DNA from 3 places in the Litchfieldia luteola genome. Region 3 is predicted to be linked to each of the others. Evidence: riboswitches for the same ligand, from Rfam matches in the RefSeq annotation. Region 3 holds a riboswitch; each other region holds the start of a gene.
The links. Region 3 has a riboswitch for S-adenosylmethionine ahead of J2Z26_RS02200 (bifunctional homocysteine S-methyltransferase/methylenetetrahydrofolate reductase). Riboswitches for the same ligand answer to the same signal wherever they lie in the genome.
Positions count from the first base shown of each region.

Region 1: it holds a riboswitch for S-adenosylmethionine, as region 3 does, so the genes downstream of both, J2Z26_RS08190 (sugar ABC transporter substrate-binding protein) here and J2Z26_RS02200 (bifunctional homocysteine S-methyltransferase/methylenetetrahydrofolate reductase) in region 3, are expected to answer to the same signal.
Region 2: it holds a riboswitch for S-adenosylmethionine, as region 3 does, so the genes downstream of both, J2Z26_RS19230 (O-acetylhomoserine aminocarboxypropyltransferase/cysteine synthase family protein) here and J2Z26_RS02200 (bifunctional homocysteine S-methyltransferase/methylenetetrahydrofolate reductase) in region 3, are expected to answer to the same signal.

Region 1 is NZ_JAGGKM010000002.1:651,299-658,842, forward strand. It holds gene J2Z26_RS08170 (SRPBCC family protein) at 1-151, opposite strand, end outside; gene J2Z26_RS08175 (pentapeptide repeat-containing protein) at 296-931, opposite strand; gene J2Z26_RS08180 (ABC transporter permease) at 1,053-2,051, opposite strand; gene J2Z26_RS08185 (sugar ABC transporter ATP-binding protein) at 2,002-3,558, opposite strand; gene J2Z26_RS08190 (sugar ABC transporter substrate-binding protein) at 4,217-5,332, opposite strand; SAM riboswitch class I at 5,527-5,643, opposite strand; gene J2Z26_RS08195 (methyl-accepting chemotaxis protein) at 5,795-6,640, opposite strand; gene J2Z26_RS08200 (bile acid:sodium symporter family protein) at 6,791-7,544, opposite strand, start outside.
Region 2 is NZ_JAGGKM010000008.1:7,362-14,905, reverse strand. It holds gene J2Z26_RS19230 (O-acetylhomoserine aminocarboxypropyltransferase/cysteine synthase family protein) at 63-1,385, opposite strand; SAM riboswitch class I at 1,460-1,562, opposite strand; gene J2Z26_RS19225 (hypothetical protein) at 1,624-1,968, opposite strand; gene J2Z26_RS19220 (MFS transporter) at 2,129-3,409, opposite strand; gene J2Z26_RS19215 (thioredoxin family protein) at 3,504-3,809, opposite strand; gene J2Z26_RS19210 (toprim domain-containing protein) at 3,823-4,173, opposite strand; gene J2Z26_RS19205 (YusG family protein) at 4,341-4,595, opposite strand; gene gcvH (glycine cleavage system protein GcvH) at 4,687-5,070, opposite strand; gene J2Z26_RS19195 (arsenate reductase family protein) at 5,136-5,492, opposite strand; gene J2Z26_RS19190 (acyl-CoA dehydrogenase family protein) at 5,732-7,516, opposite strand.
Region 3 is NZ_JAGGKM010000001.1:432,447-439,990, reverse strand. It holds gene J2Z26_RS02225 (YitT family protein) at 1-768, opposite strand, end outside; gene J2Z26_RS02220 (DegV family protein) at 974-1,831, shown strand; gene J2Z26_RS02215 (DUF3941 domain-containing protein) at 1,902-2,033, shown strand; gene J2Z26_RS02210 (CvfB family protein) at 2,279-3,142, opposite strand; gene J2Z26_RS02205 (YajQ family cyclic di-GMP-binding protein) at 3,273-3,764, shown strand; SAM riboswitch class I at 3,911-4,016, shown strand; gene J2Z26_RS02200 (bifunctional homocysteine S-methyltransferase/methylenetetrahydrofolate reductase) at 4,086-5,936, shown strand; gene metH (methionine synthase) at 5,929-7,544, shown strand, end outside.

The DNA.
Region 1 (7,544 bases), on a different contig from region 3:
ATTGCAAATGAAACTCGTGCCCTACTTCTGCCTGAAAATCATTTGGCATAAACCAAGCAGCAATTCCTTCTGAAGTTGATACTTTGTCCCATACTTTTTGGATAGGCGCATTAAATGTTATAGTTTGTTTTATATCCTGTACAGTTGGCATTTCAATACCTTCTTTCTTTCTAATATGAAACCAAATGGTTTCTCTTTTTACATTATATAGAACCATTTGGTTTCATGTCAACCTTACTATATTTTTTAAAACAGGAAAAAGCAGATCTCGAAAGTACTCAAGAACTGCCTTTTGTTATTCTTTTATTACTATCCCTAAAAGCCTTGCAAATGCAATTGCTTGTTCACTTGATACTACGCATCCCTTCAAATCTCCTGGTGAAAGACTTAATTGATCAATTTTACAACTACTAAGATCAATTCCATCTAATGAAGTATTCGTAAAGTTGGCTTCAACTAAATCACAATCCGTAAAATCTATTTTGTTGAATTTACATTCAAAGAAATCCCCATTACGTAGGGAGCACCTTTCAAATTTCACATTCTTTAAAGAAGCATATCCGAAAGAGCTTAAGTTTGCATAACAGTTATCAAATACCACATTTCCGAAAGTGGCCTCTGTTAGGTTTAGACCAACTAATTTTGATTCTATAAATTCTACTCTATGGATAGCTCCTCCACTAAAGTCTGTATTTGATAAGTCACACTTTTCAAAGATAACATCGGTAAGTTCAATATTCGTAAATGTAACATCCATAAAGGTTACATTTTTAAAAACAACTTGATCAAAACGCATTCGATTGATTTCTTCTTCAAAAATAGTACAGTCACTTATAGTACATGCACTTATGTACCTGTCTTCCATATCATCAAAATTAGCTGATTCTAAGTACGATGGTATTTTTGGTGATTGAATCTTTATTTTATTCATTATAAGAACATCCTTCTCAATTGATGAGAGACCCTTCTGGTTTCTCTAATAACTTATGTTACATGATTTAACCTAAAAAGGGTAGCATCCTACATAACGTAGAATACTACCCTCTTTTCTTTTACCTCAATTTATAATACGTAATTGCAAGCGCGAAGGCTAACACTGTTCCTTTTATAATGTCCATAGCATAGTAAGGAACAGACATCATGACCAATCCATTTTGTAAAATACCAATTAAAACAGCACCAACAAATGTACCAAAGGCATTGGGTTTTCCAGCTCCTAAAACAGAAAAACCGATAAATGCAGCAGCAACTGAGTCCATCAAATAGGGCGAGCCTGCGTTAATCTCAGCAGTCATGACCCTAGAAGCTAAAATGATTCCTCCAATTGAAGCAAACAGTGCAGACAGTAGATATGCAATGACCTTATAGCGATTAACTGGAATACCTGATAATCTTGCTGCTTCTATATTCCCTCCAATAACATACATGTATCTACCATGCTTTGTATACGTTAGAAAAATATGAACAAAAACAACGACGACAACCATAATGATTATAATCCAAGGGACCTGACCAAGACTAGCAAAAAATGGGCTAATAACTCCTTCAGCAAAGTTGCCATCAGGCATAATCATATTTTGAGAAACAGTTGCTCCTTTTGTATATGTTAGAGCTATCCCCTGAATGATGAACATCATGGCTAAGGTTAATAGCATGTCTGGAATTTTCATCTTTACAATTAAAAAGGAGTTTAAAGCCCCCACCAACAAGGCTGCAGTAATCGCTGCAAAAATGGCAATCACTGTATTTTGAGAAAACCAAACAAACATCGATATGACAATTGCATTCGACAACGAGGCCACTGAGCCCACTGATAAATCAAATCCATTAACTGATAGAGAAATAGTAATCCCAATCGCGATAATGGTTACGATCGAAATGGATCGTAGAATACTTATTAGATTGTTTCCCTGGATAAAAGATGGGTTCGCAGCGGCAAAAACAGCGATTAACATAAAGATTGTCAGGATCGTTCCGTATTTATAAAAAAAATGAAATAGATCAAAGGATTTTTTCTTTACGTTCGTAGTTGCTGTGACTGAATCCTTCATGTGTAGTACCTCCAGCTGCATAAAATAAGATTTCTTCTTCGTTCGTTTTAGAAGTTTCTAGCTCCGTTGCCACTTTTCCATCGTACAAGACATACACTCGATTCGTAATTCCAATAATCTCTGATGTTTCAGAGGATGCGTATAGTACTGCCTTTCCTCGTCGAGCCAGGCCGGAAATCAATTCAAAGATATCCTTCTTCGCGCCAACATCTACCCCTTTAGTTGGTTCATCAAAAATATAAACATCTGCATCCGTAATGAGCCATTTACCAATTGCAATTTTTTGTTGATTTCCACCTGATAGATGCTGAACTTTCGTTTCTGTCGAAGGTGTTTTAATGTCAAGACTCTTAATCAATTCAACTGCTTGGGCCTTCTCTTTAGCACGATTAATAAAAGAAAAAAAGCTAGTAAACTTATTTAAATTGGCTACTGAAAGGTTTGTTACTACTGATTCCTCAACAAGAATTCCTTCTTTTCTTCTTTCCTCAGGAACGAGCACAATTCCTTGTTTTACAGCATCAAATGGACTGCTAATTTTTATCTCTTTTCCATTTAATAGAATCTTTCCGGATGTTATTTTTGAGGAGCCAAACAAAGCTTTACACAGCTCTGTTTTACCAGCCCCTACAAGACCCGCTATCCCAACAATTTCACCAGCAGAAGCACAGATTGAAAGGTTCTTAGTTTTAAACGTGTCTGATAGGTTATGAACTTCAAGAATCGTTTCTCCTATTGTAATAGCATGATTAGGATATTGTTCCTCCAGCTTTCTTCCTAACATTTGTTCAACGACCCGGTTCTGTGATGTATGAGAGATTGATTCACAGCTAACAAATTCTCCATTGCGCATAATAGTGATTTCATCACAAAGTTCAAAGATCTCTGGTAGGCGGTGTGAAATAAAGATAATACCAACATTGTTTGCCTTTAACTCGTTTACAATTCGGAACAACTCAGTTGTTTCAGATTGACTTAATGGCGCAGTAGGTTCATCTAAGATAAGAAACTTGCATTCTGTTAAGATTGCTCGTGCAATGAGTATCATTTGTTTTTCAGCTAGTGTTAGTTCACTAACTAATGTTCTCGAGGATACTTTTATTTTTAATTTAGTTAGAATAGTGGTGGCCTTATTATGTAACTCATTCCAATTGACGAATAACCTCTTGACCATACTATTTACTGTCTGATTAAGCATGATATTTTCACCAACAGTTAAATTAGGAATAAGGGCTGTGTCAACCTCTTGATAGACAATTTGAATTCCATAGTCCTGAGAATCTTTTGGAGATTGGATGGACAACGGCTTCCCATCAAGGGTGATTTGACCAGAATAATGATTATACGCACCTGACAAAACCTTCATAAGCGTTGATTTCCCCGCACCGTTCGCACCGATAAGAGCATGAACCTTTCCAGTTGAGGTTGTAAAATTCACATTATTCAAAGCCTTTACACCAGGAAATTCGATGGAAATGTTATTCATGTGAAGTTGCGATACTGACATCCATCCTCACTCCTTTTTAGTGATATTGTTACTTCATTTCTAGTAGATAGCTAGATTGCGGTTGCATAAATGGATTTATGTGACCCCATTTCCTCCATTTGACCAGTTACAGGGCACATAAATGGATTTATGTGACCCCATTTCCTCCATTTGACCAATTACAGGTCACATAAATGGATTTATGTGACCTCATTTTCTCCTTTTGACCAATTACAGGGCGCATAAATGGATTTATGTGACCTCATTCTCTCCATTTGACCAGTTACAGGGCACATAAATGGATTTATGTGACCTCATTTTCTCCTTTTGACCAATTACAGGGCGCATAAATGGATTTATGTGACCTCATTTTCTCCTTTTGACCAATTACAGGGCGCATAAATGAATTTATGTGACCTCATTCTCTCCATTTGACCATTTACAGGGCACATAAATGGATTTATGTGACCTCATTTTCTCCTTTTGACCAATTACAGGGCGCATAAATGGATTTATGTGACCTCATTTACTCCATTTGACCAATTACAGGGTGAATAAATGGATTTATGTAACCTCATTTCGGTATTTCTACCAAACCCATGGCGCATAAATGATGTTATGTGACCTCATTTCAACCATCTGGCCAAACCCAGGTCACATAAACCATTAGCAACAAAATTTACTTTTGATAATGCTCTTTTAACACCTTCATCCATTCTTCATCAAACGCAGTTGATGTACCCCAGCCTTCTACAATGTTTGCTAGATTCACCATATTAACTGGATCACTAGAACCCTGTAGGTCAGCCTGTGAGATAAGAGATGCTTCTAAGTCATAAGTTTGTGGAGTTTCTTCTCCAGCTAATTTTTTCGCTAAAAGTCTTAAATTAACAGCACCAATTAATTTTGGATCTACTGCAGCCGTATATTTCCAAGAGCTTCCATCCGCTTGAATTTCTTGTAGGTCCGCATTAGAAACATCAATACCATAAATTTTGATTTCATCTCTACCAGCTTCTTTAATTGCACGTGCTGCACCGATTGCGAAAGCATCCCATGTAGCAAAAATCGCATCGATTTCACCTTTTGGATGTTTGTTTAACATGGCTGCTACCGCATTTTGGGTTTGAACAGATGTATCAGCAGCTGCTACACCGAAACGCTCAACCTCTTTAATTTCAGGATTGTTGGCTAGTACTTCTTTATAAACATTGTTTCTTCTTACCATAGGTGGAAACCCATCTACCCATAGGTACACAATATTCGCTTCACCATTATGCTCTTTTACTAATTGTTCAAGAGCTAATGTTGCTAATGCTTCATCATCCTGAGATGTTAACGTTACACCTGCAATTGTTGCAAGGTCTGGGTTTGAATCAAAGGTAACGACACTTTTTCCTGCTTCAACTAACTTTTTCACTCCATCAACCGTCGCAGCATCATCACCATGTGAAATAATAAAGCCATCATAGTCTTGTGTTAATGCTTGCTCGATTGCATCATGGAATTTAGCTGTATCGCCATTGGCTGTGAATACATCCACATCAAAGCCAAGTGACTCTCCTTCTTCCTTTGCACCAGCTAAAAATTGTGCGGTATGATCATCTCCACCAATTTTACGAATGACTTTAATTTTTGCACCTTCTCCATTCGCAAAACGCTCTGGGACATTTTCAAAACTTACTTTCTCATTACTCGCTTGATTTGTATTTTCTCCTGAAGCACAGCCGGCTAATAGAAGTGTAAAGGCTACTGCTGAAGTTAACACTGTTTTGACTAAAGATTTTTTAAACATTTTGTTAGTTCCCCTTTTCTAAGTAGTTTTCTTAATACTGATCTGAGCTGTCATTTTCCTCCTTGCCTGTAGTATTGAGAGGATGCTATGTACCCAAAAGCGTAAGCGCCTTGTTCAGGGCGCTAGAGCTAGAAGAAGACAATAAAAAAACCTCTCTAAAAAGAGAGGTTTAAGCGGCATTATCCGATAATCCTCTCTCATCTTCCAAAACAAATAACTTGCTTTGCAGGATTTAGCACCAATTCCATTTAAAAATATGGAACGGTTGCCGGGCATCGTAGGGCCAGTCCCTCCGCCACTCTTGATAAGAGATCACGTATTAAGTTTGTGGTTAAATTTGATAGTTATTACTTTAACGTGGTAGAGAAATAATGTCAACAAATATTTTTAATTTTTTTAAAGTTTAATAACTTCTAAATAGTAGTATTATTACTCATATCCGCCATTGAGAAGTTCAAAGCCTTATAACTCATCTGCATATTGTTTTAGTTTTTGACTCATCATTTCAATTTCTTTTATAAAATTTGAAATTTCCACTGTTGAATTTGCCTGGTTATTTCCGACTTTAACAACCTTCTCAATTTCAATTGAGATTGCATTCATAGATTGTTGAATATTTGTTAGTGTTTTGCGTATTTTTTCTGTAGATGCTACCGTTTCATTAGATAGTTTTCTAATCTCATTGGCAACTACTGAAAATCCAGCTCCCTTTTCACCAGCACGGGCAGCCTCAATCGATGCATTTAACCCTAGTAAATTGGTTTGGTCAGCGATTTTTTTTATAAATGATAGAACTTCTTCTGTATTTTCTACTTCTTTTGATGCCTTTATTGATTTTTCCATTAATCCGTCACTTATTAATGATAGATCGGAAGCCGCTTGAGTTATATTGTGAACTTGATTGTTTGCAGTAGAAAGAGAGTCAACAATTTGCTCAGATATGTTGCGTAATGCTCTTTCATTTTGTTTCTGCATCTGTATGGCAACTGCCCCAATTACTTTCCTACCAATAACGATTGGTGCAGCTAACCCAGTAAAGGAAATTCCAAAAAATTCTGCCGGTACCTCTACTTCAATTTTCCTATTAAAGCGGATACAATCAGTTAATGGCTCTTCTGGATTAATTTTCATGCCAGGACGGGCTCCGATATCAATTTTTTTACTAGGATAATAGACTAACCACTCTTCAGTATTCGTAACCCCTATAGCAATATCTGGAAGCATAGAATGAATGATTGGAATAGTTTTTATAATGTTTGATAGTACCTCTTGTTCAGTAGCTTTTTCAGGAATAAATGATATCGTCATAATTTATCCTCTTTCTAAGATAATTATAGTTGTAATATGATTAACATTTTAGTCCATTTAGTCTAAAAGGTCCATCGTTATACACCTCTACTATCATTATTTATTTTAGTATTAGGTATTAAGAACTATATTAATCTAAATCTTCAACCTTTAACCCACATGATGTCTTTGAGCAACATCCTCTTTATGTCTATAATGTCGATTAAGAGCATATCCAAACAATGAGGCGAGTAACTGCTGAAACAACATCCCAACTACAACAGGTACAGCCACTTGTGCCGGAAAAAAGGAAGTTGCAATAACTGCTCCAGCACTGATGTTTCGCATCCCGCCAGTAAAGGTAAGAGCAATTACCGTTTCCTGATTCCACTTAAATAATTTGCCTAGTAAAAAGGCGAACAAGTACCCTGTGAAAGCAACAAAGAAAACAACGACAGCCACCCAGATTAGTCTTAAATCAACATTTCGTAAATATGGAGCTACAATCGCGCCATTTAACATTACAACAAGACCTAAACTGATTTTGGAAAATGGTGCTAATTTGGGTCCCCAACTCTCCTTTATATTCCCATTCGTTATATGATTCAAAACCATACCTACTAGTGAAGGTAAGACAACCATTAAAAATAAACCTGTCATCATGCCACCAACATCCATCTCCACTTTCGTACCAACAAAGATAGAAAGTGTATAAGGTACGATAAACGGGGATAGTAATGTATCAATCAAGATGATTGATAAGGTTAGAGCAAGGTTTCCTCTACATATCGAAACCCAGAGAACACTCGTTATCCCAGTTGGAATGACTAGAGCTAATATTAACCCAGTAATTGTGTATACATCACCACTAAAAGTAAGATGTCCTACTGACCACGCCCAGACTGGCATTAAGATATGCAATAAC
Region 2 (7,544 bases), on a different contig from region 3:
TGAGTATATCATGGGTAAGAAATCAGTGTCAACAAAAATAATATTTTTATATTTTACTATTTTTAAATAGCACTTACTGGCTTTTTAGAAGAAAGTCCTGTTGCCTTTTCAATTGCTTGTTCTAAGTCTTCAAGAAGATCTTCACAATGTTCAATTCCAACTGAAAGCCTGATTAAATCATCAGTCACTCCGGATTTCTTTAAATCCTCGGCCCCTAATTGCTGATGAGTGGTACTTGCAGGATGGATGATTAAGCTCTTGGCATCCCCTACATTCGCTACATGAGACCAAAGAGTTACATTATTAATGACTTTTGCTCCAGCTTCCCTGCCACCTTTGATTCCAAATACAACAACTGCACCAGCACCTTTAGGTAAGTACTTCTTCGCTAATTCCTTTCCAGGATGTTCTTCATGCTCCGGGTATAATACCCACTCTACACCAGGATGCTCATCTAAGTAGGAGACGATCTTTCTCGTATTTTGAATATGCTCTTTCATCCGGACATGCAGTGTTTCCAGTCCTAAGTTAAACTGAAATGCATTAAATGGGCTAATGGCCGGACCTAAGTCCCTTAATAACTGAACTCTTGCCTTCACAATAAAAGCAACAGGCCCTAACGCTTCTGAGTATACTAAATTATGATAGCTCGGATCAGGTGTTGTAAATCCAGGAAACTTTGCCGAGTTCCAATCAAATTTCCCTCCATCTACAATAATCCCTCCAAGAGTAGTACCATTCCCAAGCAACCATTTTGTTGCTGAGTGAATTACTATATCTGCACCATGTTCAATTGGCCTGCATAGATATGGTGTGGCAAACGTGTTGTCAATGATTAATGGAATACCAGCTTCATGTGCAATTTCAGCAACTGCTTCTATATTTAAAATATCCAAGCTAGGATTTCCTATTGTTTCAGCAAAGAGGGCTTTTGTATTAGGAGTGATTGCCTTTTTGAAATTAGTAGGATCAGACGGATCCACAAAATGAGTATCTATTCCGTACTTTGGTAACGTGTTTGCAAACAAATTATAGGTACCACCATATAAAGTAGATGCAGAGACAATTTCATCACCAGAACTGGCAAGATTTAAAATAGCTGTTGTAATAGCTGCCATCCCACTTGCAACTGCTAAGCTACCAACACCACCCTCCAATTGAGCAACTCTTTCTTCAAAAACAGTTACCGTAGGATTGTGAATCCGGGAATAGATATACCCTGGTTCCTTTAAAGCAAATAGATTTGCAGCATGTTCTGTATTCTCGAATTTAAAAGCATTTGATTGATAGATCGGAACAGCACGTGCTCCAGTAACTGGATCTGCTTGCAAACCACCATGCACCCCAATTGTTTCTAGACGATACTTTCTCTCACTTCCACTCATTTTCATCTCTCCCTCGCTCTTTTGTGAAATAAAAAAATCCCCTTCATAAGAAGAGGATGAGTTCCATAAGACTCTTCTTATCTTTCAGGCATAAATATACCTGCAGGATTTAGCACCGTGTATCTTACCGGTTGCCGGGTTTCTAAGGGCCAGTCCCTCCACCACTCTTGATAAGTAAACTATTAAATTGATATTATTCTGAATAATAACACCGCAATTACTTACTGTCAATTCCTATTTATCCAATTTTTCTCATTTCTTTATCATGAGATAAGTAGAATATGGATTCGATTAGTAATATATTTCTCAAACTACCAATAACCTCAATATTCTCATGATATATGAGGTCAGTTAGTTTACTAGTCCCGTTTATAACATCCGTTATCCCATTCCCCTTGATTGTTATATGTTCTTCAAGACCATTAGTCACTGAGCTTCTTGTACTTGAAAGGTATAAATAAGCATTTTCCATACTAGTAATTTCAAACTTAATTACGAGTGGTTCTTTTGGTAATAGTAAGACAACATGTTCCAATCCGTAGAGTCTTTCTAAAAAATGTGTTAGTAATTTTTCTAAACCCACGTTGAATCCTCCTCGTACAGTTAGCTTATATATTAATTCCATTAAGTAGTACTATTTCCTCTATAAATCGTTCGACAAAAAGAAATATTTGTGAATAAAAAAGAACAATTTGCTCCATTATTACCAACAAATTGTTCATTTCCCGAGAAATATGTCAATATTATGATGTTTTTGCGACTGCCTTCTGAATTTTGACGAAAGATGTACCTTTAAAGACAAAGTAAAAGTACGTAGAACTCACTAGATAAAGAGCTGCAGTTATGCTAAATACATAAGCATAGCCCCAATATGACCCATAAATTAACACAAAAGATGTCGACACAGGTCCCATCATTGCCCAGCCTAAGGAAAATACCATCTGATTTACTGAGTTAGCAAGACCTTTCATTGAATCATTAACCCTTTCCATCACTAATGATGCTTGAATCGGATTTCCCGCATTCATTAAAGCCTGACGGAATAAGAATCCGATGATCGCTATAATAAGATTTTCTGTGTAGGCTGTCAGCAGTAAGAATGGCAAGGATGCTAACTGGAGAAACACAACAGCCTTCACTTCTCCAACCTTTTTCACTACGATAGGACCTATAATCATAGCCACTGCCGTTGCCGCTTGACCTAAAGACAAAACAATACCAATAACGCTATTACTAGCCTCAAATCGATCGGCAAAATATAGATTTAAGTAAGGAACGACCAATCCTGAACCAAATCCAATTAATAATTGTGCAAAAGCAAATAGTACAATAAGTTTCAATTGTCCCTTCTGATTTTTAAACACTGTCTTGAAAGGGACTTTCTCTTTCTTTTTTGAATCTTTCTCTTTTTTTACTTCTTCCATTTTAAAAATAGGCAATATACCTAAGAGGAATATTACACTCGCAATCAAGAGTGTAATTCTTACACTAATCAAAGGAGTTAACCCAAATAAGAAAACAAATGCATCACTTATGACTCCACCCATTAAATTTCCGACAACATTGGCTACCATCATGAGTGCAAAATGAAAACTAAACAAATGGACCCTTTGTGCTTGAGTTGAATTTTCAGCTAACCAAGGGATAGCTGACACTTGTAGAAATGCCATAGATAAACCCATTAGGAATGCTGTTATGACTAAAAAATGTTCTAACTCAAACAAGCTTCGCAAAAACAATAATAGGGTGGTAAAGAATATACCGTAAATCATTACCTTTTTCCGGCCTAGCTTATCACTTATAATACCTGCTGGAATTAATATAATTGCAGACGCTAAGGCAGTCATGGAAATGATTGTACCGTTAACTTGTTCTGTATAACCTAGTTCTCTTATATAGAAATTATACATGATCATAAAGATACCCATTGCAATTTGAGTACAAATATTTGTAATAATGAAGAGTTTTACGTTTCGATTATAAGTTAAATATTGATGCTTCCAATCCGCTATGATTGTTGTCATTATGCTTTACACCTCAGAATATTTCGCTACCCTAAATAATCATACTTCATTTACAAAAAAATGCAAGAAAAAACACTACCAATAATGATAGTGTCTACTTTAGGGTGTTATATAAATGTTCTACAGATTTAAACGCATAAATCCTGGCATCTGTTAATTTTCCATTCTCAAATTGTAACAAGCAAGGTACACTTTCAATTTCCCATTCTCTTGCTTTTACAGGGATATAGTTTAAATCACATTTTCCCATTGTTTTGTTAGGTACTAACTCCTGTACAACCATCAGCATTCGGCTTGCAACTTGGCATGTACCACACATCGGAGTATAGAGGTATAAACAAAAGGATTGTTCCTCTTGAATTAATTTATTTACTTGTTGCTCAGACCATTCATTTAACATGTTCTATGCCTTTCTATAATAAAAACTCTGCATGCACATCAAAATTGGCACCTAATAAAACGGTTGCTAAGTGCTGCTCTGGGGATGTAGCTACTTCACGGTACATTTTATCAATATAAATGTGTTCAGCTTCTGGCAATTCTCTCATAAATTGTTTTCTTAACTTTTCACCAGCATCGTCTGCATCAACTAAGATATAGACATCCTTATTATATAAATGTTCGATTAATTCGTCTAGTCTTGAAACACTAATCGTACCATTCGTACATATTATCTCAATTTCTTCATTTATGACATTTAATACTTTCTTCTTATCTGACTTTCCTTCTACAATAATTACTTTTTCAAAATAGTCTAATGTCATTTCCCATCACCTTAGTTTCATTGTACAATAGATTTCTTACTATTATTCGTAAATTTTACGAATATCCCTCTATTATTGTATGGAAAAAGGAATAAGATTGTTTATGTTTCTTTATTGGTAATAAACAGAAAAAGCAGTGGAAAGTAACCCACCGCTCTAAACTTATATTAGCACCAGCCATTTTCATAATCACAATCTACATATTTTTGATCAGGTCCTGTGGTTACATCCACATATTTGTATATTTTGTTATTGCCTTGTTCGTATCCTTCCATTAGCTCATACTTGTTCCCTTGGGTATTTAGAACAATTCGTCCAACAAGGGTTGACTCATCATATAAATTCACTTGGTTTTCAGATAACTTTCCAACGATGCGATCAGTAATGTCCATTCGCTTATTTTCCAGTACCAATTCAAGCACCCTTTCTTTACTTACTTATCGTTAGGGTGTCCATGTAGAGTGATGTTACTCAAAAAAAATAGGAATTAGCAATTGCTAATTCCTTGTTATTTTAGTCTTCTTTAGTCATTGCTTCATATTCTTCAGCCGTCATAAGCTTATCAATCTCGCCTAGGTCACTAGCTTCTACTACGATCATCCATGCTTTTTCATATGGAGATTCATTCACAAATTCTGGGCTGTCATCTAAGTCTTCGTTAATTGCAATTACTTTACCACTAATTGGAGCATATAGTTCAGATACAGTTTTTACTGATTCTACACTTCCGAAAGGCTCATCAGCAGTAATTTCATCTCCAACTTCAGGAAGTTCAACGAATACGATATCACCTAATTCAGATTGTGCAAAATCTGTGATTCCGATACGTACTTCATTGCCTTCAACTTTAACCCACTCGTGCTCTTCTGAATAACGTAATTCCTTTGGTGTGTTCATCATTTATTCCCTCCATAAACTAAAAATCTATTTTAAAGAATTCCCAAATAGGGTTCTTCTAACCCTTACTTCCAATTTTCTTCAAACATTTGCTCATTAAAGCCTACAGTCACTTTTGATCCATCTGTTACAAGTGGTCTTTTGATAAGCATACCATCTGAAGCTAACAATGTAAGTAATTCATCTTCTGATGCAGTTTTCATTTTGTCTTTAACACCAAGTTCACGGTATTTTTGGCCGCTAGTGTTAAAGAACTTTTTTAACTCTAGTCCACTTTTTTGATATAAATTTTCTAATACTTCTTTTGATGGCGGTTGTTCAACAATATGTACTTCTTCAAACGATAAATTATGTTGTTCTAACCATTTTTTAGCATTTCTGCAAGTACCGCATTTCGGATACCAATAAAAAGTTAGTGCCAAACTGTACTCACCACCGTTCTTTGGATGTATTCTTTATTACTTTAGAAATAAAATCCTACAGTACTGTATTTTACCATAAAGGTACAAAGAAATACTAATTGATTCTCTTCCCAAATTAGATTTCGACTTCTTCATCTTAATTCCTGCTAACTGGGTAAATAAATTCGACAAAAATTTTAAACCGTGTTGAATAGAGTCAAAAGAAAAAGCCCCTTTAGGAGCTCCTTCTTCACAAAAAATTATACTGTATAACGCTCTGCATCAATAATCGAAGCTGCAATTTCACGTTTCTTCGCAATTACATTAATTGGAGTGTAACGAGTGAATTTGCGAAGTGCTGATAACATCATACGTAAAGTATCTCCTGTTTCTGCAGCAATAAGAGTTTCTTTAGCATGTGCTTCAATTTCGTTAAATGCTTCTTGACAGAATACTTGCGTATAAAGGACCTTTTGGTTGTTCTTTTCAAGGCCAGTTTTGTTAATTGCTTTTTCAGTACGTAGAAGCGCAGATTCCATTGCGTACACATTACTGATAATGTCAGCAATATTTGCAAGAATTTCTTGTTCTTTTTCTAATGCTTTACCGAATTTCTGAGCAGCTAAACCAGCAATTAGTAATCCAATTTTCTTTGCATTACGTACTAAATATTTTTCTTGCTCAAGTACACCATCGCCAACTTCTTCAGGCATAAGCATCATCAACTCTTCTTGAAGAGCCATTGCCTTTTGGAATAGTGGAAGTTCACCTTTCATTGCCTTACGTACATATGTGCCTGGTACTAATAGACGGTTGATTTCATTTGTACCTTCGAAGATTCTGTTAATACGAGAGTTTCTATATGCTTTTTCCACTTCGTATTCAGCCATGAATCCATAACCACCGTGGATTTGGACAGCTTCATCAACTGTATAATCAAGTACTTCTGAAGCAAATACTTTATTTAATGAACATTCAATTGCATATTCTGCAATCGCATTTGCTACAGATTTACCGTCTTTCAACTCTTCATCCGTAAGCTTACCTTGGCGGTCTTCATATAGGCCTACTGTACGGTAAACTGAACTCTCAACTGCATATGTTTTAGTAGCCATGTTCGCTAATTTTTCTTGAATTAGAGAGAAATTTGAAATTGGTGTTTTGAATTGTTGACGTTGGTTTGCGTATTGTACTGCCACATCAACCATACGCTTAGATCCACCAATTGTTCCAACTGCTAATTTGTAACGACCGATATTTAAGATATTAAATGCAATTACATGTCCTTTACCAAGTTCACCAAGTAGGTTTTCTTTTGGTACTAGTACATCTTCAAGAATTAATGTACGAGTTGAAGAACCTTTAATACCCATTTTCTTTTCTTCTGGGCCAGTTGATACTCCTGTAAATTCACGCTCTACGATAAATGCAGAGAAGTGCTCTCCATCAATTTTAGCGTATACAACAAATACATCTGCAAAACCTGCATTTGTAATCCATTGTTTTTCACCATTTAATACATAATGAGTACCTTCTGCATTTAATTTAGCAGTTGTCTTAGCACCTAGTGCATCTGAACCAGAACCTGGCTCTGTTAAAGCATAAGCAGCTAATTTTTCTCCACTAGCTAAACCTGGAAGGTATTTTTGCTTTTGTTCTTCGTTACCGAATAATACGATAGGTAAAGACCCGATTCCTACGTGAGCACCATAAGATAAAGAAAAACTTCCTGCTCTTGAGAACTTCTCAGTAATAACAGATGAGCTGATTTTATCAAGACCTAATCCGCCGTACTCTTCAGGTACATCTACAGCTAATAAACCAAGTTCACCAGCTTGTTTTAGTAAGGCAACTGATTTTTCAAAGTCATGCTCTTCAATATCTTCAATGACTGGTAAAACTTCGTTAACTACAAATTCTTCCGTTGTTTTTGCCATTAATTTATGTTCTTCTGTAAAATCCTCAGGTGTAAAAATACGGTCAGCTTCTATGTCCTCGATTAAAAACGCTCCACCTTTAATCAAGCTATCTGTTGCTTTTGTCATTTTCCGTTTCCCCCTTATTTTTTAGTAA
Region 3 (7,544 bases):
CTCTTTAAGAATCCCCTCTAAATCAAATAGCTCATATCGTGTGATTACAATAATCATCATTTCCTTTGTTTCATTTGAAAATCCACCTTTGGCAGGAATTGTGGTAATTCCCCTTACTAACTTATTATAAATGGCTTCTTTTAAGGCATCTCCCTTTTTGGTGATAATCATTGCCGTTAGCTTTTCATGACGGGTATGAATGGCATCAATCACCCTTGTTGAGACATAAAGCGTTACCAAGGTGTATAAAGCTTTTTCCCAGCCATATAAAAAACCAGCTGAGACAATAATCACCGAATTTAATATAAAGAAATATGTACCTACAGGCTTATCATTCATTCTTGATAATACCATTGCGACAATGTCTAAGCCTCCTGTAGATGCCCCCCATTTCAATGTAAATCCGATTCCTACCGCTGCAATAACTGCACCAAATACTGCATTTAACAGAATATCACTTGATACACTATGCAATGGAATAATCTCTAAGAATAAGGTAGTTGCCGCTACTGAGAAAAAGCTAAACAATGTAAAGGATTTTCCAACCTTTTTCCACCCTAGTATAGCTACAGGTATATTTAATAACAACAGTAAGATACCTGTTGACACATAATAAGGAGTATATTCCTGTACAGACCTCGCGATTAATTGTGCTGCTCCTGTAAAACCACTAGCATATACATCTGCAGGAATTAAAAACAGGTTAAGTGCAATTGCATTTAAAAGTGCTCCGATAAGGACAACAATAATTTTTTTTGTAAGTAACAACCATTAAAACCTCCTTAAAACAAGCTGTTTTTTAGTATATGTAATTATTCTCTTTATTACCCTTATTTAACAGTTATCAATCAAAAAGCTTGTAGGTAAATCATTTAAAGTACAGAATGAGAAGTATAATTAGAAAATAATTTACTATCTGATTTAGAAAAGATACACTACTAATAAGAGTTCATTATAAAAAGGAAGTGACAGAATGACTGTACGTTTATTTGCAGACAGTGCAAGTGATTTACCTTTAGAGTTTTTAAAGGAACATAATGTGACACTTTTCCCCCTAGTTGTTCTATTAGATGGAAAAGAGTATGAGGATTTACTTACCATCAAGCCATTCGATGTCTTTAACGCGATGAGAGAGGGTAAAGTTGCATCAACATCCCAAGTTTCACCACATCACTTTAAAGAAGAATTTACAAAGCTAGCAAAAGAAGGTGTGTCCGGTATTTATATTGCTTTCTCCTCAGAACTATCTGGAACTTGCCAAACAGCCATGATGGTAAAAGCCGAGGTTGAGGAAGAGTATCCTACTCTTGATTTAACGATCATTGATACAAAATGTGCATCGTTGGGTGTAGGGCTAGTTGTTAAAACAGCTGTAGAGTTGCTAGAAAAGGGTGCTACTAAAGATGAGATTCTTGAAGGGATTCAATTTAGTCGCGATCATATGGAGCATATCTTTACTGTAGATAATCTAGAGTACCTAGCTCGTGGTGGAAGAATCAGTAAAGCATCTGCATTCGTGGGTGGATTATTAAATATAAAACCACTTTTACATGTAGAAGATGGCAAACTAATTCCTCTAGAAAAAATTAGAGGGAGTAAAAAGGTGCTCAAGCGTATTGTAGAGCTTATTGAAGAACGTGGTGTGAATCTTAATGAGCAAACCATCGCTATAAGTCACGCAGATGCAGAGGACACAGCACTTGAACTAAAAAGACAATTAGAAGAAAAGTTCGGTACAACTTCTTTCTTTATTAATTCGATCGGATCTGCTATTGGTGCGCATGTTGGACCAGGAACTATGGCAGTTTTCTTCTTAAACAAGTCAAGGTAACCTCGGGTACATAGTTTACTTTTTTCCCGGTAATGCTATATAGGAACTAGTATGAAAGGGAGTGTAGGCTTTGTCTAAGACAAGTGATAACGATAAAAAGGCAAAAGACAATAATGCGAAACGCCATGAGAAAAACATGGAGCGTGAAAAAAATCGCGGGCGTGGTGAGAGACAATATTCGAAGAAGACTGACCACTTGTAAATCAATATGTTCGCAATAACAAGACCCTCTAATCTAAAGAGGGTCTTTTCACTTTGAAGATTGTCCGTTCCTTTTCGCTGCGGGCACTTGCTTTCCGCGGGGAGGGATGTGAGCCTCCTCGGCTTTGCCTGCGGGGTCTCACACTTCCCTCTATGGCCCGCAGGAGTCAAGTGCCCTCCGCTCCAATTCACTCTTCACTATTACAAGCATGTACCTTTACTAAAAATGAGCTTTTGTCAGAACATTTATTCTTCTTTTTTAAAGTAAGTCCATCCATCTTCTTGGTAGATTTTTCCGTCTTTCATTAGTCTGCCTAGTGCTCGTTTGAAGGCGGCTTTGCTCATTTGGAAGCGGATTTGGATGTCATCTGGGTCGCTTTTGTCCCAGAATGGCATGGCACCGTCTCTAGATTCCATATAGGAGTAGAGCTTCATCGCATCTTCATCTAATATTTCGTGAGAGCGTCCTAGTAATGAGATGTTAACAGAGCCATCTTCTTTAATATCTATGATTCTTCCTTCAACTTTTTGTCCGAGTCTTGGTTCACGAACGCGTTGTGTTTCATGGATAAATCCAATGTATTTTTCGTCTGTAAGGATAAATGAGCCTACCAATAATAGACGGTATACTCTTCCACTCACATTTTTGTTGAAGGCTGTTCTTGGTGCTTTTACAGCTACTTCTCTTATGGCATCCTCTGTTCCCAGTTTTCCAAAGAGTCTTCCATGCTTGTCTGTTTTTAAAGAGCAATACAAATGGTCTCCTACTTCTGGCCATAAATCAAATATCTCAGGAAGGTCATCCTTTGAAACAAGGATATCCTTTCTAATTCCAATATTCACAAATACTCCTAATTTGTGTTTAACTTCTACTACTTCAACCCAATCGTAAGTGCCTTGTTCGATTTTTGGGGTCATCATCGTAGCAGCTAAGCGTCCTTGGTGATCCTGATAAAGGAAAACAGTGTGCTCTTCCTCATCATTAAATTCACCAACGATATCACTGTTATGAAGGAGTACATCCTCTTCCCCATCTGTTAAGAAATAACCAAAATCCACTTCTCTATCAACTTTTAATGTAACTGTCGTACCTGCTTCAAAGCTTGTCATATATATCCTTCTTTCTCTTAAAATCTCTTCATAGTTAATATGCAATTATAACATCTATTTACCATAAGTTGTCCTACTTGTTATATTTTACTATAATTAAACTATATCATACATTTTCGGAGGTAGAAAAATGTCTAAAGAAAGTTCATTTGATGTTGTTTCAAAGGTTGAGATGCCAGAGGTAACCAATGCTATTAGTATTGCATTAAAAGAAATTCAAACTCGCTATGATTTTAAAGGAAGTAAAAGTGACATTTCCCTTGATAAAGAAGAGCTTGTACTTGTTTCAGATGATGAATATAAATTGGAGCAGCTTAAGGATGTTCTTGTGTCTAAACTGATTAAACGCGGTGTTCCTACAAAAAACATTGATTACGGCAAAATTGAGAAAGCTTCAGGTGGGACAATACGCCAACGTGGGAAGTTAGTTCAAGGAATTGATAAAGAAAATGCAAAAAAAATCAATACAATCATTAAAAACAGTGGCCTAAAGGTAAAGAGCCAAATTCAAGATGACCAAATTCGTGTAACAGGTAAAAATAAAGATGATCTACAGCAAATCATTGCAGCTATCAGAGGTGCAGATTTGCCAATCGATGTTCAATTCTTAAACTTTAGATAAATATAGGTTAACTTTCGACGCGTCCTTAAAAACGCGTCTTTTTTATTTTTAAAAAAATTCTGCATTTTCTCTTGCAAAATTGAATAGAATTAGATAATATTTACTTCTATACAACATTAACGCACTAAAATAAAACTTAATACTTACTCTTATCAAGAGTGGCGGAGGGACTGGCCCTACGATGCCCGGCAACCGTTCCATTAGGAATTGGTGCTAAATCCAGCGAATTTTTTTAAATTCGAGAGATAAGAAGATTACTTTTAAACGCCAAGTCTTCTTCTTATAGAAGGCTTTTTTTAATGTCTAAAAGGGGGAATGATAATGGGTTTACTTGAAGACCTAAAAACACAAATCTTAATAGCGGATGGAGCTATGGGTACCCTACTCTATTCACATGGAATCAGTAGCTGTTTTGAAGAGCTTAATCTTTTAAACAATGATGAAATACAAAAAATACATGAGGCCTACCTTCAAGCTGGCGCAAAGATCATCCAAACAAATACATATGGTGCCAATTATCCGAAACTTGCTAGATATGGATTAGAAGAATCTGTGAAAGAAATTAACATTGCCGGTGCACGCATAGCTAAAAAGGCTGCAAAAGATAAAGCTTATGTACTTGGAACAATAGGTGGAATTCGAAGCTTTAAGAAAAACACAATTTCAATGGACGAAATAAAGAGAAGCTTTCGTGAGCAATTATTTTACCTTCTCTCTGAAAATATAGATGGAATTTTACTAGAAACTTTTTACGACTTCGAAGAGTTAAAGACACTACTTTCCATTGCGCGAAAAGAAACAAATAAACCAATTGTTACAAACGTATCACTTCATGAAATTGGTGTCCTACAGGATGGAACACACTTGTCTGATGCATTCCTAGAGTTAGAGGAATTAGGTGCTGACATTGTTGGTTTAAACTGTAGATTAGGTCCCTATCATATGATTCGATCACTAGAGGAAGTTCCGGTCCCTAAGCATTCATTTTTATCTGTATATCCTAATGCTAGTTTGCCAGATTATCGTGATGGAAGACTAGTCTATGAAACAAATGAAAGCTACTTTGCTGAAAGTGCAATAAAGTTTAGAGAACAAGGGGCACGACTAATTGGTGGATGCTGTGGAACATCTCCAAAGCATATTGAAGCAATGGCTCGTACACTAAAAGGGCTCCGTCCAATTTCTGAAAAAATCGTTAAACATCGACCGATTGAAGTGAATAGTATTCCTGAACCATCTGATGCTACTCCCCCTCTCTATGAAACAGTAAAACATAGACATTCAGTCATTGTTGAGCTAGATCCTCCTAAAAAATTAGGGATTAGCAGGTTTCTTGAAGGGGCAAAAGCACTAAAGGAGGCTGGCATCGATGCACTTACACTTGCAGATAATTCTTTAGCTTCACCTAGAATTAGCAACTCGGCAATCGGTTCAATCATAAAGCAAGAAGTAAATGTTAAGCCTTTAATTCATATTACATGTAGGGATCGAAACCTTATTGGATTACAGTCACACTTAATGGGCTTACACACTCTTGGAATGAATGAGGTTTTGGCGGTAACGGGTGATCCTTCAAAAATCGGTGATTTCCCTGGTGCTACTTCCGTATATGATTTATCTTCATTTGACCTCATCAGCCTAATTAAACAGTTCAATGAAGGTATCTCTTACTCTGGTAAATCCTTAGGACAAAAAACAAATTTTTCAATTGCAGCCGCATTTAATCCAAATGTTCGTCACCTTGATAAAGCTGTTCTTCGTTTGGAAAAGAAAATCTCATGTGGAGCCCATTATTTTATCACACAACCTTTATATAGTGAAAACCAAATTCTAGAGGTGTATGAGCATACAAAACATCTAAAAACACCTATATATATAGGGATCATGCCTTTGACGAGTGCAAGAAATGCCGACTTCATACATCATGAAGTACCCGGCATTACATTATCACAGACAATTAGAGACCGTATGAATGCTGTTAGTCATGATCCACTCGCATCAGAACTTGAAGGACTTAGCATTGCAAAATCCCTCATTGATGCAGCTTATGATTTATTTAACGGAATTTACTTAATTACACCATTTTTACGTTATGAAATGACAGTAGAGCTAACAAAATATATACATGCAAAGCAGCTTGTGAATGCAGAGAGGCGGTTTATAAATGGCTAATTCAATAATAGAACAGCAAATTAAAAAGAAGATCCTAGTGATAGACGGTGCAATGGGTACAATGATTCAAGCTGCCAATCTCTCGGCTAATGATTTTGAAGGTGAAGAGTACGAAGGTTGTAATGAGTATCTATCGTTGACCTCCCCTCAATTGATACAGTCCATCCATGAAGAATACCTTTTGGCCGGAGCTGATATCATTGAAACAAATACATTCGGGGCTACTAGTTTAGTTTTAGATGAATATGACCTAGGTCATCTAGCGTACGAAATAAATGTAAAGTCGGCTCAGTTAGCTAAACAAGCAACATCAACTTATTCTTCAGAAGAATGGCCTAGGTTTGTAGCAGGTTCTATGGGGCCTACTACTAAGACCTTATCGGTTACAGGTGGAACCACTTTTGAGGCTTTGATCGAAACGTATGAGGAACAAGCTCGTGGACTGATAGACGGTGGTGTCGATTTACTATTGTTAGAAACGAGTCAGGACATGTTGAATGTTAAGGCTGGTTTTATTGGCATTAGTGAGGCATTTAAAAAAACTGGAAAGAACATCCCTCTCATTGTTTCAGGAACAATTGAACCAATGGGTACAACATTAGCTGGACAAAATATTGAAGCTTTCTATTTATCCCTGGAACACATGAACCCGCTTGCTGTTGGTCTTAATTGTGCAACAGGACCAGAGTTTATGACAGATCATCTACGGTCACTATCAAGCCTAGCAAATACAGCAGTTAGTTGTTATCCAAATGCTGGTCTTCCAGACGAGGAAGGCCAATATCACGAAACACCTGAATCACTAGCTAGAAAGCTTAAAGCCTTTGCTGAGAAAGGCTGGTTAAACATTGTTGGGGGGTGTTGTGGAACTACCCCTGATCACATTAGAGCAATCGCGAATACTGTGGAAAACTTTAAACCAAGATCCCTTTCGAATACAACACATCCACATGCTGTTTCTGGAATAGAGCCTCTCATTTACGAAGAGGAGATGCGCCCTTTATTTGTAGGTGAACGAACCAATGTAATTGGCTCAAGAAAGTTTAAACGCCTTATTGCTGAAGGTAAATTTGAAGAGGCATCAGAGATTGCACGTGCTCAAATAAAAAATGGAGCGCATGTGATTGATATATGTCTTGCAGACCCTGACCGGGATGAGCTTGAAGATATGGAAAACTTTCTTCAATTTGTAACTAAAAAGGTGAAGGTTCCTCTAGTAATTGACTCTACCGATGATAAAGTGATTGAGCGTGCTTTAAAGTACTCACAAGGTAAAGCAATTATTAATTCTATCAATCTTGAGGATGGAGAAGAACGCTTTGATCAGGTCGTTCCTTTACTAAAAAGGTATGGAGGGGCAATTGTCGTCGGCACAATCGACGAAATAGGTATGGCAATAACCGCAGAGAAAAAATTAGAGATTGCAAAACGTTCCTATGACTTATTAGTTGAGAAACACGGACTAAATCCAAAGGACATCATATTTGACCCTCTTGTCTTTCCAGTCGGAACAGGTGATGAGCAATATATAGGCTCTGCTAATGAAACAGTTCGAGGAATTGAGCTTATAAAAAAAGAATTACCAGACTGCTTAACGATACTAGGAGT